2 linked regions of the Kribbella sp. NBC_01245 genome follow. The main gene of each other region encodes a partner of the protein of the gene in region 2 in a complex. Links are inferred from orthologs where the notes say so. Each region holds a gene or a part of one and is shown on either strand. Other genes may lie near its edges.

Evidence for each region. Proteins that work in one complex are often made in the same cells at the same time.
Region 1: the proteins of OG394_RS08225 (region 2) and OG394_RS06015 are in contact, whole or in part, in a solved structure (PDB 8BNU), measured with the Escherichia coli proteins. The link is inferred for Kribbella sp. NBC_01245 from one-to-one orthologs.

Annotation. Positions count from the first base shown.
Region 1 is NZ_CP108487.1:1,389,724-1,392,792, forward strand. What follows is about bases 47-3,043. They hold OG394_RS06015 (acetyl-CoA C-acetyltransferase), read right to left. Parts: upstream 2,186-3,043; coding sequence 908-2,185; downstream 47-907. Other genes in these bases: OG394_RS06010 (3-oxoacyl-ACP reductase), read right to left, coding at 47-894; OG394_RS06020 (TetR/AcrR family transcriptional regulator), read right to left, coding at 2,182-2,976. Outside these bases: more of OG394_RS06010, read right to left, coding at 1-46.
Region 2 is NZ_CP108487.1:1,874,015-1,876,993, reverse strand. Bases 69-2,975 are described here. They hold OG394_RS08225 (3-hydroxyacyl-CoA dehydrogenase NAD-binding domain-containing protein), read left to right. Parts: upstream 69-403; coding sequence 404-2,548; downstream 2,549-2,975. Other genes in these bases: OG394_RS08220 (helix-turn-helix domain-containing protein), read left to right, coding at 2,653-2,975; OG394_RS08230 (RNA-guided endonuclease InsQ/TnpB family protein), read right to left, coding at 69-305. In the rest of the region: more of OG394_RS08230, read right to left, coding at 1-68; more of OG394_RS08220, read left to right, coding at 2,976-2,979. UniProt on the Escherichia coli protein: Catalyzes the formation of a hydroxyacyl-CoA by addition of water on enoyl-CoA. Also exhibits 3-hydroxyacyl-CoA epimerase and 3-hydroxyacyl-CoA dehydrogenase activities.

The DNA.
Region 1 (3,069 bases), 480 kb from region 2 along the record:
GCGCTTGTCGCGGGTGATGCCGGCGTTGTGTACGACGATGTCGAGGCCGCCGTGGTGCTCGGAAGCGTGGGCCGCGATCCGCTGCGGGGCGTCGACCGCGGTCACGTCGATCAGGAGCTCGCTGCCGCCGATGCCCGAGATCACCCGGCGCAGCTCGTTGGCCAACTGCGGCACGTCCGCGCCGATGACGGTCGCGCCGTCACGGGCAAGCGTCTTCGCGATCGCCTCGCCAATACCCCGGGCCGCTCCGGTAACGAGTGCCACCTTGCCGGCCAGCGGCGCCGCCGGGTCGTTGCCCCCGGCAACCGAGGCGGTGCCGACCCGGACGACCTGTGCGTCGACGTACGCCGATTTGGGGGAGAGGAAGAACCTCAGCGTGGAGTCGAGCTGGTGATGCGCGTCCGGCGCGACGTACACGAGATTGACCGTGGCGCCGCGCTTGACCTCTTTACCGAGAGAGCGCGTGAATCCCTCGAGCGCGCGCTGGGCGATCTGCTGCTCGGGGGTGTCGGCCAGCTCCGGCGTACGCCCGACGACGATGACGCGCCCGGCCGCCGCGAGCTGGCGGATGACGGGGGAGAAGAACCGCTGCAGCGAGGTCAAGTCCGCCGTGGACGCGACGCCGGTCGCATCGAAGACGAGCGCCTTCGGCCGGAGCTCGCTGGAGGCCACGCCCTCGGCCACCGTGCTGAACGAGGCGCCGATCTCGCGCAACAGCTCCTGGATCTCCTTGCCAGTATCAGTGTCGCCGACACCGCCGACGATGACCGGTCCGTCGATCACCGGCGAACCCTCGCGCCAGCGCGGCAACGGGGTCGGGTCCGGGAGGCCGAGGTTCTTGACCAGGGTCTGGCCGAACGGCGTACGCGTGAAGTTCTGGTAGCGATCAGTCATCTCTGGCTCCTGCTCACTTCTCGAGAATGGCGACGACGCCCTGGCCACCGGCTGCGCAGATCGAGATCAGGCCGCGACCGCCGCCGTTCTCGTCGAGCTGCTTGGCCAGTGCGGCGACGATTCGCCCACCGGTCGCGGCGAACGGGTGGCCCGCGGCCAGCGAGCTGCCGTTCACGTTCAGCTTGGCGCGGTCGATCTCGCCCAGCGGGGCATCCAGACCGAGGCGCTCCTTGCAGAAGATCGGGTCCTCCCAGGCCTTCAGCGTGGCCAGCACCTGCGCCGCGAAAGCCTCGTGGATCTCGTAATAGTCGAAGTCCTGCAGCGTCAGCCCGGCCCGCGCCAGCATCTTCGGTACGGCATACGCAGGCGCCATCAGCAGGCCCTCGGCACCCTTCACGTAGTTGACCGCGGCCGTCTGCGAGTGCGTCAGGTACGCCAGCGGTCGCAGCCCGTGCGCCTCGGCCCACTCGTCCGTCGACAGCAGCACGGTCGACGCGCCATCGGTCAACGGCGTCGAGTTGCCCGCGGTCATCGTGGCCGTCTCGCCCTTGCCGAAGGCGGGCTTGAGCTTGGCCAGCTTCTCCACAGTGGTGTCGGGACGCATGTTCTGGTCTTTTTCGAGACCGAGGTAAGGCGTGATGAGGTCGTCTTGGAAACCACGCTCGTACGACGCGGCGAGGTTGACGTGCGAGCGGTAGGCCAGCTCGTCCTGCGCCTCCCGGGTGATACCCCACTCGAGCGCGGTCAGGGCGGTGTGATCGCCCATAGACTTCCCGGTCCGCGGCTCGGCGTTGCGCGGGACCTCCGGCACGATGTCGCGCGGGCGCAACTTGGTCAGCACCTTGAGCCGAGCTTGCGCGGTTTTGGCGCGATTGAGGTCGAGCAGCACCTCGCGGAGGTGGTCGTTGACGGCGATCGGCGCGTCGGACGCGGTGTCGACACCACCCGCCACACCCGAGTCGATCTGGCCGAGGGCGATCTTGTTGCCGACGAGGATCGCCGCCTCGAGACCCGTGCCGCAGGCCTGCTGGATGTCGTACGCCGGGGTGGTGGCGGCCAGTCGCGAGCCGAGCACGACCTCGCGAACCATGTTCCAGTCGCGGTTGTGCTTGAGCACGGCTCCGGCCACAACCTCACCGAGCTCCTCGCCGGCCAGCCCGGTCCGCTCGATCAGGCCGTCGAGGGCCGCGCCGAGCATGTCGGAGTTGGAGGCGTGCGCGTAATTCTTGTCCTGCCGCGCGAACGGGATGCGATTCCCCGCGACGACGGCAACCTTGCGGATCTCGGTCACGTGCTCTCTCCTGCGGCTCGGCTGTTTCGGGTCTTACTTGTCGCGGTCTTGCGTGGCTTGGTGCTGGCCTTTTGGCTCGGCTTCTGGTTCAGCTTTTGTTGTAAGGCGAGCTGGCCGACAGCGGTGGCGAGGGTGGCAGTGATCGCGGTCGCCCGCACAGTGGCGATATCGGCATGATGCACGACCGGATGGCCGGGAGTATCGCCCGACACGATCAGACCCATCCTGGCCATATGCATCGCGCCGAGCGTCTGCGTGTAGAGGTGGTTCGCCAGGTAGTCGGCGTCGACCGACTCGAACACCCCAGCCGCCTGCCCGGCCCGCAGCACGGTCGCGATCCGGCCGAGTGCCGTGGCCATCGCCGTACCGAGTTTGAGCATCACGTGCTCGGTGATCTCGCCGAACAACTCCTCGCCCGTACGTCGGAGCAAACTCATTGCGCAGTCAGCGAAAGCGGGATACTCCAGGCAGAAGTCGACGAACACTTCGGACAGCGCGCGCAACCGGTTCAGCGCCGTACGCCGTGAGTTGTCGATGCCGACCATGCGCTCGTCGAGCTGGCCGAGGTAATCCACCAGGGTGAGCGCGAAAAGCTCTTCCTTACCGGCGAAATGGCGGTAGATCAGGGCCTTGTTGATGCCGACCTTCTTCGCGATGTCGTCGATCTGGGCGTCGATTGCGCCGCGGGTGTCGAACAGCTCCCGGGTGGCCGCGATGATCTCCCGCTCCCGGTCGCGACGGCGCTCCGCCGTGGTCCGGCGGCGTCCGATCGCGAGCAACGCGGAGCTCATGCACCGATCTTAGTCACACCACTGGCTCCAAGTGCAAACGGTAGTTACACTCGTGGGTAACATCACTGTTGTACCCCTGCAGCTGTTCCCTGC
Region 2 (2,979 bases):
TGCTTGCCGGCGCTGCGCCAAGTCGGCCTGGAATGGGTACCGCCCCAGAAGTTCCGCCACGCCTGATCCAGGTCGCGCAGCGCCTGCTGCTGCACCATCTGCGACCCGGCAGCCAGCCACGGCTCCGCCGCGCGGACTTCGGTCAGCTGCGCCGCCTGGACCACATATCCGGGGGTGGGTGGCCGTCCTGGTCGCCACATCAGCCGTTGTTCGAGTCCCAGGTTCCATACGTATCGGGCGTGGCCGCAGTGCCCCAGCAGCGCAGTCTCCTGCGCGGGGGTCGGGACAAGCCGGTACCTGGACACACCACCAATGGTGGCGACCGCCACCGACACTTTTCCGAAAGGAGGGACCGGCGTTTCCACCCCGCCCTGAAGGACGGGGTTCCCACGCCGGATTACCGATGATCTCCTGGAGCAATGCCGACGGCGTCGTCACGCTGACGATGGACGACCCTGAAGCCGGCGCGAACACGATGAACGACCGGTACATCGCCGCCATGGCCGAGACCGTCGAGCGGTTGCAGACCGAGAAGGACGCGATCACCGGTGTGGTCATCACCAGCGCGAAGGACACGTTCTTCGCCGGTGGCAACCTGGAGATGCTGCGTCAGATCAAGCCGGAGAACGCGGCTGAGGTCTTCGAGACGCTGGAAGAGGTCAAGCGCCAGCTCCGCGTCATCGAGACCCTCGGTGTCCCGGTAGTTGCCGCGATCAACGGTGCTGCCCTCGGCGGCGGTCTGGAAATCGCGCTCGCCTGTCACCACCGGATCGTGGCAGACGACGACCGCATCGAGATCGGCGTACCCGAGGTGACGCTCGGACTGCTGCCCGGTGGCGGCGGCGTGACGCGTACGGTCCGGATGCTCGGGCTGCAGGACGCGCTGATGAAGGTGCTGCTGCAAGGCCAGCGGATGAAGCCGAAGCACGCGCAATCGGTCGGCATCGTGGACGAGGTCGTGCCGCGGGACCAGCTGCTCGACGCGGCGTACCGCTGGGTGAAGGAGTTCCAGGGCGAGGCCAAGCAGCCGTGGGATCGCGACGGCTACAAGATCCCGGGCGGTACGCCGTCCTCGCCGAAGCTCGCCGCGTTCCTGCCGGCGTTCCCGGCGAACCTGCGCAAGCAGCTCAAGGGCGCGCCCTATCCCGCGCCGAAGGCGATCATGAGCGCGGCGGTCGAAGGCACGCAGGTCGACTTCGCGACGGCCAGCCGGATCGAGTCGCGGTACTTCGTCGAGCTCGCCTCGGGCCAGATCGCCAAGAACATGATCAACGCCTTCTTCTTCGAATTGCAGGCGATCAACGCCGGCGCGTCCCGTCCGGCGAACGTGCCGAAGTACCGCGCGCGCAAGGTCGGCGTACTCGGTGCGGGCATGATGGGCGCCGGTATCGCGTACGTCTGCGCGAAGGTCGGGATCGAGGTCGTCCTGAAGGACGTCTCGCTCGAGGCCGCCGAGAAGGGTAAGGCGTACTCCGAGAAGATCCTCGCCAAGCAGGTCAAGAAGGGCCGCGCGACTCCGGAGAAGGCCGAGGCGCTGCTCAGCCTGATCACGCCGACGGCCGAGCCGAACGACTTGGCCGGGTGCGATCTGGTCATCGAGGCGGTGTTCGAGAGCGAGGAGCTGAAGCAGAAGGTCTTCGCCGAGATCGCCGGCGTGATCGAGCCCGACGCGCTGCTCTGCTCGAACACCTCGACGCTGCCGATCACTTCGCTTGCGGACGGCATCGATCGCCCGGACGACTTCATCGGCATGCACTTCTTCTCGCCGGTCGACAAGATGCCGCTGGTCGAGCTGATCGTGGGGGAGAAGACCTCCGATGTGACGCTCGCGAAGGCGTACGACGTGGTGCGGCAGATCCGCAAGACGCCGATCGTGGTGAACGACAGCCGCGGCTTCTTCACCTCCCGCGTCTTCGGCACGCTGGTGATGGAAGGTGCCGCGATGATTGCCGAGGGCATCAACCCGGTCACGATCGAACGGGCCGCGACCCAGTTCGGTTTCCCGGCGCCGCCGCTCGCGATGCTCGACGAGGTTACGTTGACGCTGCCGCAGAAGATCCGCGACGCGGCCCGCGCGGCCGGTGGTGGTGCGGGGGCGTTCGACGACCACGCCGGGATGGACGTGACCGACCGGATGGTGAACGAGTTCGGCCGCAAGGGCAAGGCGGCCGGCGCCGGGTTCTACGACTATCCCGAAGACGGGCCGAAGGTGCTCTGGCCGGGTCTGTGGGAGAACTTCGTGAAGGACGACGTCGACGTACCGTTCGGGGATCTCGGTGAGCGGATGGCGTTCGCGATGTCGCTCGAGACGGTGAAGTGTGTGGAGGAAGGCGTGCTGCGCTCGACGGCCGACGCCAACATCGGCTCGATCTTCGGTATCGGCTTCCCGCCCTTGCACGGAGGCGCCCTCCAGTACATCAACGCCTACGAAGGCGGCCTCCCCGGCTTCCTCACCCGCACCCGCGAACTCGCCACGACGTACGGCAACCGCTTCGAGCCCCCCGCGCTCCTAGTCAAAATGGCCGAAGCCGGCGAAACCTTCGCCTAACCCACTTCCGGCCGTGTATTCCGTTCATCGGGCCCTTGTGACACGGCGTGTCGCCCATCATCGGGCCCTTGTGACCAAGCGCAGGAGGTACTGACAGTGCCTCCTTGCGCCGGTCTCGCCGTCGTACGGTGGGTGCAGTGGACGATCGAGCCGAGATTCGCGAGTTCCTCAGCTCACGGCGGGCGCGGATCACGCCGGAGCAGGCGGGCCTGCCCATGTACGGCGGCGGGAATCGCCGGGTGAAGGGCCTGCGCCGCGAGGAGGTCGCGCTGCTGGCCGGGGTCAGCATCGACTACTACGTCCGGATCGAGCGTGGGAGTCTGGCCGGGGTCTCGCACAGCGTGATTGAGGGCATCAGCCGCGCGCTTCAGCTCGACGAGGCCGAGCAGGACCACTTGTTCGACCTGGCCCGCAAGGCCGAGGCGGTCCCG